Regions from separate parts of the Streptomyces sp. NPDC001717 genome, predicted to be linked through region 3. Evidence: riboswitches for the same ligand, from Rfam matches in the RefSeq annotation. Region 3 holds a riboswitch; each other region holds the start of a gene.
What was found. Region 3 has a riboswitch for thiamine pyrophosphate ahead of thiC (phosphomethylpyrimidine synthase ThiC). Riboswitches for the same ligand answer to the same signal wherever they lie in the genome.
Positions count from the first base shown of each region.

Region 1: it holds a riboswitch for thiamine pyrophosphate, as region 3 does, so the genes downstream of both, ACFYZL_RS22890 (thiamine ABC transporter substrate binding subunit) here and thiC (phosphomethylpyrimidine synthase ThiC) in region 3, are expected to answer to the same signal.
Region 2: it holds a riboswitch for thiamine pyrophosphate, as region 3 does, so the genes downstream of both, thiO (glycine oxidase ThiO) here and thiC (phosphomethylpyrimidine synthase ThiC) in region 3, are expected to answer to the same signal.

Region 1 is NZ_JBIAUK010000014.1:110,585-116,071, reverse strand. Features, by position in the region: gene ACFYZL_RS22895 (ABC transporter permease) at 1-424, opposite strand, end outside; gene ACFYZL_RS22890 (thiamine ABC transporter substrate binding subunit) at 538-1,638, opposite strand; TPP riboswitch at 1,723-1,832, opposite strand; gene rlmN (23S rRNA (adenine(2503)-C(2))-methyltransferase RlmN) at 1,891-3,003, opposite strand; gene ACFYZL_RS22880 (phosphatidate cytidylyltransferase) at 3,097-4,173, opposite strand; gene frr (ribosome recycling factor) at 4,173-4,730, opposite strand; gene pyrH (UMP kinase) at 4,816-5,487, opposite strand, start outside.
Region 2 is NZ_JBIAUK010000005.1:2,071-7,557, forward strand. Features, by position in the region: gene thiS (sulfur carrier protein ThiS) at 1-164, opposite strand, end outside; gene thiO (glycine oxidase ThiO) at 161-1,402, opposite strand; TPP riboswitch at 1,400-1,511, opposite strand; gene ACFYZL_RS11320 (NAD(P)/FAD-dependent oxidoreductase) at 1,593-2,825, shown strand; gene ACFYZL_RS11325 (Rv2175c family DNA-binding protein) at 2,986-3,351, shown strand; gene thiE (thiamine phosphate synthase) at 3,435-4,076, shown strand; gene metF (methylenetetrahydrofolate reductase [NAD(P)H]) at 4,156-5,070, shown strand; gene ACFYZL_RS11340 (hypothetical protein) at 5,113-5,487, shown strand, end outside.
Region 3 is NZ_JBIAUK010000007.1:273,363-278,849, forward strand. Features, by position in the region: gene ACFYZL_RS15910 (SsgA family sporulation/cell division regulator) at 1-229, shown strand, start outside; gene ACFYZL_RS15915 (YibE/F family protein) at 424-1,665, opposite strand; TPP riboswitch at 1,922-2,067, shown strand; gene thiC (phosphomethylpyrimidine synthase ThiC) at 2,062-3,852, shown strand; gene ACFYZL_RS15925 (glycosyltransferase) at 3,936-5,048, opposite strand; gene ACFYZL_RS15930 (hypothetical protein) at 5,324-5,487, shown strand, end outside.

The DNA of each region.
Region 1 (5,487 bases), on a different contig from region 3:
GCACGACGACGGCGTAGTTGAAGAAGACGTGCGCGAGGAGGATGGCCCAGACGGTGGTGTCGAGGCGGACCCCCACCAGTTCGTCCAGCAGCCCGCCCCGGCCGACCAGGGCGAGGAAGGCGGTGCCGACGACCACGGTGGGCAGCACGAAGGGGATGGTCACCAGGGCCCGCAGCAGCTGCTTCCCGGGAAATTCGAAGCGCGCGAAGACGTAGGCCGCCGGGAGGGCGATCAGCAGCGTGAGCGCGGTGGAGGCCAACGCCTGCCACGTGGTGAACCAGAGCACGCCGGCGATGTCGGGCCGGGTGATCACCTCGGCGATCCGGCCGAACTGCCAGCCGGTGTCGGTCTTCAGGCCGCGCCCGAGGATCGCGGTGACGGGGTAGGCGAAGAACAGCCCGAAGAAGGCCAGGGGCACGATCATCAGCGCGAGCCGCACGGCCGTGGCCCGGCCGGACTCGCGCACGGGTTGCCGCACGACCCCCGCCGGGACCGGCGCGGCGCCCCCCGACGCCGCAACCGCTCCCTCGGTACCGCTTACTTCACGACGAGCGCGGTCCATGCCGAGACCCACTGCTCACGGTTCTTGGCGATGGTCTCCGGGGCCACGTTCTCGGGCTTCTCGACCACCACGCCGTGCTTGGTGAACAGCTCCGGCAGGGAAGCGTCCTTCGTCACGGGGTTCACGAACATCTGGAGCGGCATGTCCTCCTGGAACTTCTTGCCGATCAGGAAGTCCACGAGCGCCTTGCCGCCCTCGGTGTTCTTCGCGCCCTTGAGCAGACCCGCGAACTCGACCTGGCGGAAGCAGGTCCCGGTGGCGACGCCCGTCGGGGCCTCGGCCGGCTGCGGCTCGCCGTACAGCACCTCGACCGGCGGGCTGGAGGCGTAGGAGACGACCAGCGGGCGGTCGCCCTTGGCCTTCTTGCCGCCCGCGGAGCCGGAGAAGCGCTCGTTGTAGGCCTGCTCCCAGCCGTCGACGACCTCGACGCCGTTGGCCTTCAGCTTGCTCCAGTAGTCCTTCCAGCCGTCCTCGCCGTACTTGCCGACGGAGGCGAGCAGGAAGCCGAGGCCGGGCGACGAGGTCGCGGCGTTCTCGGTGACCAGCAGGTTCTTGTACTCCGGCTTGACCAGGTCGTCCAGGGTCTGCGGCGGGGCGATCTTCTTGTCGGCGAAGTAGGCCTTGTCGTAGTTGACGCAGATGTCGCCGGTGTCGATCGGGGTGACGCGGTGCTGCTTGTCGAGCACGTACTCGGGCTTCACGTCGGCCAGGCCCTTGGCCTCGTACGGGGTGAAGATGCCGTTGTCGAGGGCGCGCGAGAGCAGGGTGTTGTCCACGCCGAAGAAGACGTCGCCGCGCGGGGAGCCCTTGGTGAGGATCTCCTGGTTCAGCGCCGCGCCCGCGTCCCCGGACTTCAGCACCTTGACCGTGTAGCCGCTCTCCTGCTCGAACTCCTTGAGGACCGATTCGGTCACGTTGAAGGAGTCGTGCGTGACGAGCGTGACGGTCTTGGACTTCGGGCTCTCGGTCCCGCCCGCGCTCTTGTCCTTGGCGTCCCCGCCGCCGCAGGCGCTGAGCGTGGTGACGCCCAGCGCGGCCGCGAGCGCGACGCCCGCGATCTTCTTGGTGGTGCTCACTGGTGATTCCTCCTGGGATGACCAGGAGAAGACGCGGCCCTGACCGGCGCTCTGTGGGAGCGGACGCCGGGCAGGGCGCAACAGCTTGAGTGGTGACCGAACTTCCTACCCCGAATGACCGGGGCGAGGTTCAGAGGGTCTGCGGATGACGGATACCGCACTCTCAGCGCTGTGGCGCTCCCCTGTCGGAATATGAAATTGGTTCGGCCACAGGGTACCCCGTGGCCGAAGATGATCGATCAGGACCGGAATCTAGCGCTCCGAGGCGGCCAGCTGGCCGCACGCGCCGTCGATCTCCTGGCCGCGGGTGTCCCGTACGGTCACCGGCACGCCGTGGCGGGCGATCGCGTCGACGAAGGCCCTCTCGTCCTCGGGCCGCGAGGCGGTCCACTTGGAGCCGGGGGTCGGGTTCAGCGGGATCAGGTTGACGTGGACGCGCTTGCCCTTGAGCAGTCGGCCCAGGAGGTCACCGCGCCAGGCCTGGTCGTTGATGTCGCGGATCAGCGCGTACTCGATCGAGATGCGGCGGCCGGACTTCTCGGCGTACTCCCAGGCGGCGTCGAGGACCTCGCGGACCTTCCAGCGGGTGTTCACGGGGACCAGGGTGTCGCGCAGCTCGTCGTCGGGCGCGTGCAGCGAGACGGCGAGGCGGCACTTGAAGCCCTCGTCGGCGAAGCGCAGCATGGCCGGGACCAGGCCGACGGTGGAGACCGTGATCCCGCGCTGGGACAGGCCCAGACCGTCGGGCTCGGGGTCGGTGAGCCGGCGGATGGCACCGACGACGCGCTTGTAGTTCGCGAGGGGCTCGCCCATGCCCATGAAGACGATGTTCGACAGTCGGGCCGGGCCGCCCGGGACCTCGCCGTCGCGCAGGGCGCGCATGCCGTCGACGATCTGGTGCACGATCTCGGCGGTGGACAGGTTGCGGTCCAGACCCGCCTGGCCGGTGGCGCAGAACGGGCAGTTCATGCCGCAGCCGGCCTGCGAGGAGATGCACATGGTGACTCGGTCGGGGTAGCGCATCAGCACGGACTCGACGAGCGTGCCGTCGTGCAGCTTCCACAGGGTCTTGCGGGTGGTGTCGTCGTCACAGGAGATGTGGCGGACGACGTTCATCAGCTCGGGCAGCAGCTCCTGCCGGAGCTTCTCCCGGGAGGCGGCCGGGATGTCGGTCCACTCGGCCGGGTCGTGCGCGTACCGGGCGAAGTAGTGCTGGGAGAGCTGCTTGGCCCGGAAGGGCTTCTCGCCGATCGCGGCGACCGCCTCGCGGCGCTCCTCCGGCGTGAGGTCGGCGAGGTGCCGGGGAGGCTTCTTCGCTCCGCGCGGTGCGACGAAGGTGAGCTCTCCCGGAACAGGGCGGGCCATGGCAGGTACTCCTTGTAAGACGAAAGGCGCGCCGCAGAAGCAGCGCGCCTTTCCAGAATAACCGCCCGGCGTCCTACGACGCCTTTTCCCAGGTCAGCCCGTACCCACGAAGGCCGCCAGCAGCAGCCACACCACCGGGGCGGTGGGCAGCAGGGAGTCGAGGCGGTCCATGATCCCGCCGTGCCCCGGGAGCAGGGTGCCCATGTCCTTGATGCCGAGGTCCCGCTTGATCATCGACTCGCCGAGGTCGCCCAGCGTGGCGCTGACCGCGACCGCGAGGCCCAAGAGCAGGCCCTGCCACCAGGCACCGCCGTCGATCAGGAACTCCATGCACAGGGCGCCCGCCGCCATGGCGAAGGCCACGGCGCCGAAGAGCCCCTCGCGGGTCTTTCCGGGGCTGATGCGCGGCGCGAGCTTCGTCTTGCCGAAGCGCCAGCCCACCGCGTAGGCCCCGGTGTCGCTCACCACGGTCAGCACCAGGAAGGTCACCACGCGCTGCGGACCGTCGTCGGCGGTGAGCAGCATCGCGACGAAGGTGGCGAGGAACGGCACGTAGAACGCCGCGAAGACACCCGCGGTGACGTCCTTGAGGTAGTCCTCGGGCGGCTCGGTCATCCGCCACACCAGCACCGCGAGGGCGGTCAGGGCCATCGCGACCCAGGCTCCCTCGGCGCCGCGGACGTACCCGGCGATGACCATGGCCGCGCCGCCCACGGCGAGCGGGACGAGAGGGGCCTTGATGCCCTTCTTCTCCTGCAGCCGGGAGGTGAGCTCCCACAGGCCCACGACGACCGCGACGACGACGACGCCGACGAAGACCGCCTTGACGATGAAGAGCGAAGCGAAGATCACCGCGCCGAGGCCGACGCCGACCCCTATGGCGGCGCGCAGGTCCCGCCCCGCGCGCTTCTTCTGCGGCGGGGGCGGAGGGTCCTGCGGTGCCGGCGAAGGCGGGGGCGGGGGGCTGGGCATGGGCTCCTGCGGCGGCGTCTCGTCGCGGAAGAGGGGACCGCCGTCCGGGGCGGCCCCCCGATCGCGTGCTTCCCGGTCGTCGAAGTCACGGCCGGCGGCATCGGGCACGATGGGCATGGGCCGAGTGTGCGGGCCCACCAGCGCATCGTATGCGGGACCCGCCGGAACCGGCTCCGGCTGCCAGGAAGAGTCGTTCATCAGACTTCGAGCAGCTCGGATTCCTTGTGCTTCAGGAGCTCGTCCACCTGCGCGACGTACTTCGCGGTGGTGTCGTCGAGCTCCTTCTCCGCGCGGCGCACCTCGTCCTCGCCGGCTTCCTTGTCCTTGACGAGCTTGTCGAGGGCGTCCTTCGCCTTGCGGCGGACGGCGCGGATCGAGACCTTGGAGTCCTCGGCCTTGGTACGCGCGACCTTGATGTACTCCTTGCGGCGGTCCTGCGTCAGCTCGGGGAAGGTCACCCGGATGATGCTGCCGTCGTTGCTCGGGTTGACACCGAGGTCGGAGTCGCGGATGGCCTGCTCGATGTTGCGCAGCGCGCTCTTGTCGAACGGGGTCACGATCGCCATGCGCGGCTCGGGCACCGAGAAGGAGGCGAGCTGGTTGATGGGCGTGATGGCGCCGTAGTAGTCCGCCACGATCTTGTTGAACATCGCCGGGTGCGCACGGCCGGTGCGAATCGCGGCGAAGTCTTCCTTGGCGACGACGACGGCCTTTTCCATCTTCTCCTCGGCCTCGAGGAGGATCTCTTCGGTCACCACGTGCTCCTGCATGTCTTGAATGGATGGTTCAGGCGGGCGGGACGGGCAGGGCCCGGCTGGGCCCGGCCCGGCGACGGACGGCTCAGGCCCGGGTTCCCTGGTCGCTGACAAGCGTGCCGATCTTCTCACCCTTGACGGCGCGCGCGATATTGCCCTCGGCGAGGAGCTCGAAGACGAGGATCGGCAGCTGGTTGTCGCGGCACAGCGTGATCGCCGTGGCGTCGGCGACCTTGAGGTCGCGCGAGAGGACCTCGCCGTACTCCAGAGCGTCGAACTTCACCGCGTCCGGGTTCTTCTTGGGGTCGGAGTCGTAGACCCCGTCGACGCCGTTCTTGCCCATGAGCAGGGCCTCGGCGTCGATCTCCAGGGCGCGCTGGGCGGCCGTGGTGTCGGTGGAGAAGTACGGCATGCCCATGCCGGCGCCGAAGATGACGACGCGGCCCTTCTCGAGGTGGCGCACGGCGCGCAGCGGGATGTACGGCTCCGCTACCTGGCCCATGGTGATGGCGGTCTGCACACGGGAGTCGATGCCTTCCTTCTCCAGGAAGTCCTGGAGGGCGAGGCAGTTCATGACCGTGCCGAGCATGCCCATGTAGTCGGACCGTGCCCGGTCCATGCCGCGCTGCTGGAGTTCGGCGCCGCGGAAGAAGTTGCCGCCGCCGATCACGACGGCGATCTCCGCGCCGTCGCGGACCACCGCGGCGATCTCACGGGCGATGGCGTGGACGACGTCGGGGTCGACGCCGAGTCCTCC
Region 2 (5,487 bases), on a different contig from region 3:
TCGCCTTCGCCCAGCGCCGTGGCCGGCCACTGGCCGCGTGGGACGACGGTCTCGTTGAGGGCGGCCGCGACGCCGGAGGGGGCGGTGGTGAGGGTGGCGACCACCGAGTCGAGGGTGGTGCCGGCCGCGATCTCGCGCGGCTCGCCGTTGACGGAGATGGTCATGCGTAGGACTCCTGACGTGCGGCGGAGAACCGGCGGGGGGAGAAGGGGCGGGCGATCGGCGGGAGTTCGCCGGTGGTCAGCAGCTCCGCGAGTACGTCGCCGGTGAGGGGGGTGAGGAGGACCCCGTTGCGGTAGTGGCCGGTGGCCAGGTGCAGGCCCGGCAGCTCGGTGGGGCCGAGCAGCGGGGCGTTGTCGGGGGAGCCGGGGCGCAGGCCGGCCTTGGTCTCGACGAGGGGGAGTTCGGTGATGCCGGGTACCAGCTCGTGGGCGTCGCGGAGGAGTTCGTAGACCCCGCCGGCGGTGACGGTGGTGTCCCAGCCGAGTTCCTCGCTGGTGGCGCCGAGGACGAGTTCCCCGTTCTCGCGCGGCACCAGGTAGACGTGGCTGCCGCGTACGACGGCCCGTACGGTCCGGGAGAGGAACGGCGCGTAGGTGGGAGGGACGGACAGGCGCAGTACCTGGCCCTTGACCGGTCGGACGGGTACGGCCGCCTCCGGCGGCACGCCGGGCAGCTTGCAGCTGAGGGAGCCGGCGGCCAGGACCACCTGGTTCGCGCGCAGCTCCGTACCGTCGTCCAGTACGGCGCCGGCCGCGCGGTCGGCGGTGACCACGAGCCGTTCCGCGTTCGCCCGGTGGACGATCACCCCGGACCGCTCGCAGGCGGCCAGCAGGGCGGCCGCGAGCCGGCGCGGGTCGACCTGGTGGTCGCCGTCCACGCGCAGGCCGCCGCGGACGCCGGGGGCGAGCATGGGCTCCAGGCGGCGGCACTCGCGGCCGGTGAGCCATTCCGACTCCAGGCCGCAGCGACGCTGCAGGGCATGGAGTTCCCGCAGGTGGAGGCGGTCGTCGGAGTCGAGGGCGACGGCGAGGGTGCCGCAGGCGCGGTAGCCGATGTCCATGCCGCCGCTGGCCTCGGCGAGTTCGGCGGCGAACTGCGGATAGCGCTCGGCGGAGGCGAGGCCGAGGCCCAGCAGGGACTCCTCGCCGTAGTGCAGTTCGGTGACGGGGGCGAGCATGCCGGCCGCGACCTGGGCGGCGCCGCCGCCGGGGGCGGGGTCGGCGAGGACGGTGCGCAGGCCGCGCTGGGCGGCCCGCCAGGCGGTGACCAGGCCGATGATCCCGCCGCCGATGACGAGGACGTCGGATACCGTTCCGGTTCCGGATCCGGTTCTGGACCCTGTTCCGGGTCCCGTTTCGGATCCCGTTTCGAGTCCTGTTCGATTCCGAGATGAAAACATGGGCGTCCAGCCCCTCCCTTCGCCGGCATGACCCGGATCAGGTTCGTACGGTCGGAGGCCGTCCAGCCTCCCTCTCAGCCCGGTGCGCCGGACTCCCGCGATAGGTACGGTGGCCAGACTATCCCGGCCGTCGACGGCGGGTAAGGCGGCACCTATTCCTGACGGGACGTCAGATGATTAGGGTGGCCGGGTGAGTGAGCAGACGGAGAAGAATCAGAGCGGCGTCGTGATCGTCGGCGCCGGAATGGCCGGTGTGCAGACCGCGGTGGCCCTGCGGGAGCAGGGCTACGCCGGCCCCGTGACCCTGCTGGGGGCCGAACCGCACCAGCCCTACGACCGGCCCCCGCTCTCCAAGGCGGTCCTGCTCGGCAAGGCCGAGGACTCCGCCTTCGACGTGGACTTCGAGGGACTCGGCATCGAGCTCAGGCTCGGCACCGAGGTCACGGGGCTGCGGGCCGGCGAGCGGGAACTGGACACCGAGGCCGGCCCGGTCCCGTACGAGGTCCTCGTGCTGGCCACCGGAGCCGAGCCGCTGACCCTGCCGGGGACCGAGGGCGTTCCCGGCGTCCACCTGCTGCGCACCCTCGACGACGCGGCCCGGCTGCGGCCGGTCCTGGCCGAGGCCCCGTCGGTCGTGGTCGTCGGGGCGGGCTGGATCGGCGCCGAGTTCGCCACCGCGGCCCGGGAGGCGGGCTGCGCGGTGACGGTGGTCGAGGCCGCCGAGCGGGTGCTGGCGGGGGCGCTGCCCGAGGAGGTCGCCGCACCGATGGGGCGCTGGTACGCGGAGGCGGGCGCCGAGCTGGTCACCGGCGCGAGGGTCGCCGGGGTCGAGGCGGGGCGGGTGCTGCTGGAGGACGGCCGCGAGCTGCCGGCCGGGGCGGTGGTGGTCGGCATCGGCGCCCGCCCCGCCACCGGGTGGCTGGCCGGGACCGGGGTGGAGCTCGGGCCGGACGGGTCGGTCACCGCGGACGAGCACCTGCGTACCTCCCTGCCGGGGGTCTACGCGGTCGGCGACTGCGCGTCGTTCCCCTCGGGGCGGTACGGGGCGCGGCTGCTGGTGCACCACTGGGACAACGCGCTGCAGGGGCCGCGGGCGGTCGCGGCGAACATCCTGGCGGGGGGTGGGGAACCGGGTGAGGTGTACGACCCGGTCCCGTACTTCTGGTCGGAGCAGTTCGGGCGCTTCGTGCAGTACGCCGGGCACCACGGAGGGGCGGACGAGCTGCTGTGGCGGGGGGACCCGGCCGGGGAGGCGTGGTCGGTGTGCTGGCTGAGGGGCGGGGTGCTGGTCGCGGTGCTCGCCGTGGGGAGGCCGCGGGATCTTGCGCAGGGGCGGCGGCTGATCGAGACGGGGGCGACGGTCGACCCCGCGAAGGTCTCCGACCCGGGGGTTCCGCTGAAGTCGGCCGTCGCCGCCGTGTAGCCGCGTGACCGGCCGGGTCGGTCGGGTCGGCGGGGCCGGGGCTCCGCCCCGGGCCCCGCGCCTCGAACGCCGGCGGGGCTGGAAGGCGGCGGGGCCGGGGCGCTACCCGGACGGGGTGGGTCAGGTACCGGCGGCGGAGTCGAGATGGCAGGCTTGGGGTGTGACCGAGATTGACGCAAAGATCGATGCCCTAGTCCCCTCCTGGCTGTACCTCCCCGACATCGCGGAGATGCTCGACATCGAGGTGACCCGGGTCCGCCAGATGGTCAAGGAAGGTCAGCTGGTCGCCGTGCGCCGCGGCGAGAACCGCTCCCTCCAGGTGCCCGCGCCGTTCATCGACGGCGACAAGGTCGTCAAGGGCCTGGTCGGCCTGCTGACGGTGCTCCGCGACGACGGCTTCTCCGACGAGGAGATCCTGGAGTGGATGTTCACTCCGGATCCGACCCTGCCCGGCACCCCCGCGCAGGCGCTGAGCGAGAATCGTGGCACGGAGGTCAAGCGCCGGGCGCAGGCGCTCGCCCTCTGAGTCGATTCGTCCGAACCACTGAAACACCGCGGTGCGCGGGCCTCCGTGCCCGTGCACCGCGCTCCACCACGGGGGGTACACCCATGCAGCAGCTGTCCGACGCCCGGCTCTACCTGTGCACGGACGCCCGGAAGAAGCAGGGTGACCTCCCCGAGTTCCTGGACGCCGTGCTCGCCGGAGGCGTGGACATCGTCCAGCTCCGGGACAAGGGCATGGAGGCCGGGGAAGAGCTCGAGCACCTGCGGGTGTTCGCCGAGGCCGCCCGCCGGCACGGCAAGCTCCTCGCCGTGAACGACCGCGCCGACGTCGCCCACGCCATCGGCTCCGACGTCCTGCACCTCGGCCAGGGGGACATCCCCGTCCCCGCCGCCCGCGCCATTCTCGGCGAGGGCGTGCTGATCGGCCGTTCCTGCCACGCGGAGTCCGAGGTCGACGCGGCCGTCGCGGAGCCCGGCGTGGACTACTTCTGCACCGGCCCCTGCTGGCCCACCCCCACCAAGCCCGGCCGCTACGCCCCCGGCCTCGGGCTCGTCCGGTACGCGGCCTCGCTGGAGCAGGACCGGCCCTGGTTCGCCATCGGCGGCATCGACGCCTCGAACCTGGACGAGGTGCTGGACGCCGGAGCCACCCGCGTCGTGGTCGTCCGCGCGATCACCGAAGCCTCCGACCCGGGCGCGGCCGCCGCCGAGCTGGCCAAGCGCGTAAGGGCCCGCATCGGCCAATAGCCCCGACGAGGTGTCCAAAAAGGTGTCCAAAAGACGGACACCGCTTCGGGCTGCGCCATGCCACGTCTAACCTGCCCGTATGGCCTTTGGTACCGCTTCCACCTGGTCGGACCGTGCACACACGGTCCGGGATCTCCTCGCGTCCGGGCACTCCTACTCCTTCGAGTTCTGGGCGCCGAAGACCGAGAAGGGCGAACGCAACCTCTGGAACGCGCTGCGCCGGGTCGAGGCGGTCGCCCCCAGCTTCGTCTCCGTCACCTACGGGGCCGGCGGCTCCACCCGCGGCGGCACCGTGCGGGCCACCGAGCAGATCGCCTCGGACACCACCCTGACCCCCGTCGCGCACCTCACGGCGGTCGACCACTCGGTCGCCGAGCTGCGCCACGTCATCGGCCAGTTCGCCGACGCCGGCATCCGCAACATGCTCGTCCTGCGCGGGGACCCGCCGGGCGACCCGATGGGCGAGTGGGTGGCGCACCCCGAGGGCGTGCACTACGCCGCCGACCTCGTCCGACTCGTCAAGGAGTCCGGGGACTTCTGCGTGGGCGTCGCGGCCTTCCCCGAGATGCACCCGCGTTCGTCCGACTGGGACACGGACATCCGGCACTTCGTGGACAAGTGCCGCGCCGGCGCCGACTACGCCATCACGCAGATGTTCTTCGACCCGGAGAATTATCTGCGGCTGCGCGACAGCGTCGAAAAGGCGGGCTGCGAGACCCCGATCATCCCCGAGATCATGCCTGTTGTGGGCATCAAGCAGTTCGACCGACTGCCCCAGCTCACCAACGCGGTCTTCCCTGCGGACGTGAAAGAGCGCATGCTCGCGGTCAAGGACGACGCGGCCGCTGTACGCTCCATTGGCATCGAGTTCGCCACGGAGTTCTGCGCGCGGCTGCTGTCCGAGGGTGTACCGGGACTGCACTTCATCACGCTGAACAATTCCACGGCGACTCTCGAAATCTACGAGAACCTGGGCCTGCACCAGCGGGCCTGATCGGCCGTACGCCATGGGCGGCCGTACCGAGAGGGGCCACGCATGGGTATGACGGTCCTCTACATCGCGTTCGGCATCGTCGCGTTGTGGCTGCTCGCCGAGGTCCTGATGCAGTACAAGGCCCGGCTCCGCTGGCGCCTGCTCGCCTTCGCCGGGTTCCTCGGCGTGGTCGCCGGGGTGGTGCTGCCGTCGGTGCTGGTCATCGGCGTCGGCGCGGCCATGTTCGCCGCGGGGCAGACCCTCGTCACGCTCTCGTTCCGCAAGGGCTTCGTGGCCGGCTGGGCGCTGCGCCGCGGCGGGGAACCCGTACGGAAGACCGGGCGGCGCCGCTCCGGCGCGGCGGCGAAGAAGGAACCCTCCCTCCAGGTCACCGGGCTGGAGTATGAGGGCCAGGGCGACGACCGCGGCGACGGCCGG
Region 3 (5,487 bases):
CCCCACCGATCCCGAGGACCTGTCCGATGTCCACATCCGGCTGCAGGTGGGCGGTGACCGGGCGCTCTTCCGCGCCGGCGCGGCCCCGCTCGTCGCGTTCCTCGACCGGACCGACCGGCTCGTTCCTCTCGGTCAGGAGCGGAACCTCGGCGATTTCGAGGAGAACCTCGACGAGGCGCTCTGCAAGATCCTCGCCGAGTCGCAGCAGAACGAACAGAACGCGGGCTGACGCCTCTTGCACGGCAGTACGGGCAAAGGCGCCAGGGGCAATACGGGCTACACCTGCAACATGTGAAACACCGGCCACACCTGAAACACAGGAATGCCGGCGTCCGCCGACGCTCCCCGCTTCCGTTTCGTGAGCACAGCCGTTTCGTGAGAACAGTCGTTTCCCGAGAGCAGCCGTTCCGCGAGAACCGCCTTTCAGCGCTTGCGCCGCCGGCCCCGGCCGCCGCGGACCGGTCCCGAGGCCGGCGAGGCGACCGGGGATCCCGGTCGGTCGGCCGATACGACCAGCGCGGCCAGTGCCGTGGTCACCGGGACCGAGGCCACGAGCCCGATCGATCCCACGAGGGTCCGCACGATCTCCTCCGCGACCAGCTCGCTGTTGGCCACCGAACCCATGCTGCTGTTCGCGATCGAGAACAGCAGCAGCAGCGGCAGGGCCGCGCCCGCGTAGGCCAGCACGAGCGTGTTGACCACCGACGCGATGTGGTCGCGGCCGATCCGGATCGCCGCCCGGTAGAGCTTGCGCGGGCCCATTGTCGGGTCGGCCTGATGGAGTTCCCAGACGGCCGAGGTCTGGGTGACCGTCACATCGTCCAGCACGCCCAGGGATCCGATGATCACGCCCGCCAGCAGCAAACCGCTCATGTCGATCCGCGGGTAGAGCCCGTGGATCAGACCGGTGTTGTCATCGGTGTTGCCGCTGAGGAACGCCCAGTCGATGAACACCGAACCCAGCAGCCCGATCAGCAGCAGCGAGACCAGCGTGCCGAGGACGGCGACCGAGGTGCGGGCCGTCAGGCCGTGGCACATGTACAGGGCGATCAGCATGATGGCGCTCGCCCCGATGACGGCGACGAGCAGCGGGTTCGATCCCTGGAGGATGGCCGGGAGGATGAAGAGGGTCAGCACGCCGAAGCTGACGACCAGCGCGATCAGGGCGAACACCCCGCGCATCCGCCCGACGACCACGACGGCGAGGGCGAAGATGCCCGCCAGCAGCGCCATCGGGAGCTTGCGGTTCACGTCGATCACCGAGTACTGGAGGTCGTGCGGGGCGTCCGGCGCGTAGGCCACGACCACCTCCTGGCCCTTCTCCAACTGCCGCGGCGCACCCGGCTGGACGACCTCCACGAAGGTCCGCCCCTTCTCCGGGCCCGTACCGACCTCGACGGTCGCCTTCTTGCACTCCCCCGTCTGCGCAGCCTGCGCCTCGCGCCCCTCGGGGGTGGACGCGTCACCCGTCGGGGGCACCTGCGAGGCGTTCACGGATTTGCAGTCGACACGCTCCAGCGAGACGACCGTGGCCTGCTGGGTCTGCCGGTCGAAACCGACCCCCGTGCGCTCGTGCGCGGGTGCTCCGCCGGGCCAGAGCACCGCCATGCCGACGAACACGGCGGCGGCGAAGGGGATCAGTACGGCCGCGATGACCTTGCGCAAGTGCTTCGAGCCGGGCGCCGCCGGACCGTGGCCGTGCCCGTGCCCGTGCCCGCCATGGCCGTGGCCATGGCCGTGCCCCCGGCCGGGCGCATGACCGGAGTCGTGCCCTGGACCTGGGTGCTCGTGGCCGGTGTGGTCATGGGGCTCGGTGGGCTTCGTGGGGGGATGCAGCGAAGACGTCACCGGCAGATCATCGCAAGAGATGAGGGGGGCCCACTGTTCAGCACGCCACACACGACGCTAACGTGGGGGCTACTTTGCACAACGCGGGAGCTCGGAGCACCGGGCTGAGAGGGCGCTGATCACCGTACGCACATCACAGATGTGTACGGGAAGAGGCTGCGTCGACCGCCGAACCTGTTACCGGGTAATGCCGGCGTAGGGAGATCAGGTCTCATGACCATTCAGGACGACGCACGCACGCCTGCCGTCAGCCAGGACGACGACGGCCAGACCGAGCGCCAGCCCGGCTGGCACAAGGGATACCTGGCGGGCTCCCGCCCGGACATCCGGGTGCCGGTCCGCCAGGTCCACCTCACCAACGGCAAGGACGTCACGCTCTACGACACGTCCGGTCCGTACACCGACCCCCAGATCGAGACCGACGTCCGCCGGGGCCTGCCCCCGCTGCGCGAGAACTGGATCATCGGCCGCGGCGACACCGAGGAGTACGCGGGCCGCCCCGTGCGCCCCGAGGACGACGGCATCAAGCACACCTCGCCGCGCGGCGGGCTCAAGAACCTCGACGCGGTCTTCCCGGGCCGCCCCCGCCAGCCCCGCCGGGGTCGCGGCGGCGCCGCCGTCACGCAGCTCGCGTACGCCCGCCGGGGCGAGATCACCCCGGAGATGGAGTACGTCGCGATCCGCGAGAACGTCTCCCCCGAGGTCGTCCGCGAGGAGATCGCCGCAGGTCGCGCGGTCCTTCCGGCCAACGTGAACCACCCCGAGATCGAGCCGATGATCATCGGCAAGCGGTTCCTGGTGAAGGTCAACGCCAACATCGGCAACTCCGCCGTCACCTCCTCCATCGAGGAGGAGGTGGAGAAGATGACCTGGGCGACCCGCTGGGGCGCGGACACGGTCATGGACCTCTCCACGGGCCGCAACATCCACACCACCCGCGAGTGGGTCCTGCGCAACTCCCCCGTGCCGATCGGCACCGTGCCGCTCTACCAGGCGCTCGAGAAGGTCGACGGCCGTGCCGAGGACCTGACCTGGGAGATCTACAAGGACACGGTCATCGAGCAGGCCGAGCAGGGCGTCGACTACATGACGGTCCACGCCGGCGTGCTGCTCCCGTACGTCCCGCTGACCGCCCGTCGCAAGACCGGCATCGTCTCCCGCGGCGGCTCGATCATGGCGGCCTGGTGCCTGGCGCACCACAAGGAGAACTTCCTCTACACGAACTTCGAGGAGCTCTGCGAGATCCTCGCGACGTACGACGTCACCTACTCGCTCGGTGACGGTCTGCGTCCCGGTTCGATCGCGGACGCCAACGACGCGGCGCAGTTCGCGGAGCTGAAGACGCTCGGCGAGCTGAACACGATCGCCAAGCGGCACAACGTCCAGACCATGATCGAGGGCCCCGGGCACGTCCCGATGCACAAGATCAAGGAGAACATCGACCTCCAGCAGGAGATCTGCGAGGAGGCGCCGTTCTACACGCTCGGCCCGCTGACCACGGACGTCGCGCCCGCGTACGACCACATCACCTCGGGCATCGGCGCCGCGATGATCGCCTGGTGGGGCACCGCGATGCTCTGCTACGTGACGCCCAAGGAGCACCTGGGTCTGCCCAACCGCGATGACGTGAAGACCGGTGTCATCACGTACAAGATCGCGGCCCACGCCGCCGACCTGGCCAAGGGCCACCCGGGCGCCCAGGACTGGGACGACGCCCTGTCGGACGCGCGGTTCGAGTTCCGTTGGGAGGACCAGTTCAACCTGGCCCTCGACCCGGACACGGCCCGCGAGTTCCACGACGAGACCCTTCCCGCCGAGCCGGCCAAGACCGCGCACTTCTGCTCGATGTGCGGTCCGAAGTTCTGCTCGATGAAGATCTCGCAGGACATCCGTCGTGAGCACGGCGGTGACCTGAAGGCCGAGGAGATCGAGGCGGGCATGGCGGAGAAGTCCGCCGAGTTCGCCGCCTCGGGCAACCGCGTGTACCTGCCGCTGGCGGACTGACCTCCGCTGCGGCGACACGGGAAGGCCCGCGACACCGAGGGGGGAGTCGCGGGCCTTTTCCGCTGTTCGGGAGGGGGTGGCCGTCAGGCGGGGACCTGGGCGGCCAGGCCGAGCTTGCGTCGGGCGAATTCGAGGTTCGCGAGGATCCGGTCGTGCTCCTCCAGGGGGAGTTTGCCCTCCTCCAGGAGGCGTTGGCAGCACTCCAGCGATTCCTGGTACTCGCCCACCCAGTAGGAGGCCACCGCGAGTTCGTCGAGCGCGCGCCATTCGTGCCAGGCGAACTCGACGAACAGGATGTCGTCCGGGGCCGGGATCCGCACCGCCTGCCGGGCGAACGTGTAGGCGAGGGGCCAGCGGCTTTCGAGGCGGCAGAGGCGGGCGAGCTCGCCGAGGGCCTCGGCGCGGGAGGGGCGGCTCTCGTACGCGCGCAGGAACCGGTCGATCACCTCGGCCGCCGGCCGCTTGAGGCCGGCCGCGAGGCGCGCGGCGTAGAGCCGGGCGCAGTAGGTCTCCTCGACCCAGCCGCCCATGGCCACGCGGTGGTCGTAGGCGGCCAGGGACTTCTCCGGTTCTCCCGCGTCGCGCCAGCTCTGGGCGAGGTAGAAGGCGTACCGGGTGTTGTCGGGTTCCTTGGCGAGGCCTTCGGTGAGGACTTCGGCGTCGCGCAGGTACTTCGCCCGCTGGCCGCCTTCCCGGAGCCGGGCCCCGCCGCCCACCGAGAGGATGTTGAAGCCCTCGATGGCCTCGCGGGTGTAGTCGGTGCCGCATTCGATGTACTCGTGGAGGACGCCCACGTACCGCCAGGGCTGCCGGTTGGAGACCAGTGCGGGTCGCCAGTGGATGATCGGGCCGTCGTGCAGCGCGACCTGGTACGCGTCGAGCGTCAGGTCGGGCATGCGGAAACCGGGCTCGATCTGCATCACGTCGTCGCCGTCGATGAACAGCAGGTAGTCGGCGCTGGAGCGGGCGAGCTCGATGGCCTCGGTACGGCTTCCGTCGAAACCCTTCCACGGGCGTTCGTGGAGAGCGCCGGGCAGGTCGCGGAAGCAGTCCCGGATGACGTCCTGGGTGCCGTCCGTGGAGCCCGTGTCCACGATCACCCAGGTGTCGATCAGCGGGCGCACCGACTCCAGGCATTTCCGGATCGTCGGCGCCTCGTTCTTGACGATCATGTTCAGACAGATGGTCGGCTTCACCGCAAACACCCTCTCGTCGGCCGGGTCGCGGGCGACGTTAGGGATTCCGGCCGCCGAGGGGGTGGCGGCTCGCCGGTGGCGTGACCCGATGGCTCTACCACGGGGCGACCGGGCCTGCATCCGTTCGTGCGGGTCTGATACGCCGATCTGTTGACGTCCGAGACGAACTGCTCAAGATGCCCTGATTCGCGCCCGTAAGTTCCCAAGGAAGATCGAACTCGCGGTCGGGACGTCACCCGTTCCGGCCCGCATTCCGTTCCGAAGGAGCGCTGCAGATGAGTCGTGAGCACCGGACCAGGTCGCCGCTTGGCCCCGTTCCCCGCAGTCGGGCCTGGATGGCGGGAGGTGCCCTGGCATCGCTCTCCCTCGTGCTCGTGGGCATGGCCAGCCCCGTCGTCGCGCTGGTCTCGCCGGCCGGTACGAGCGTGACCGCCGTCGC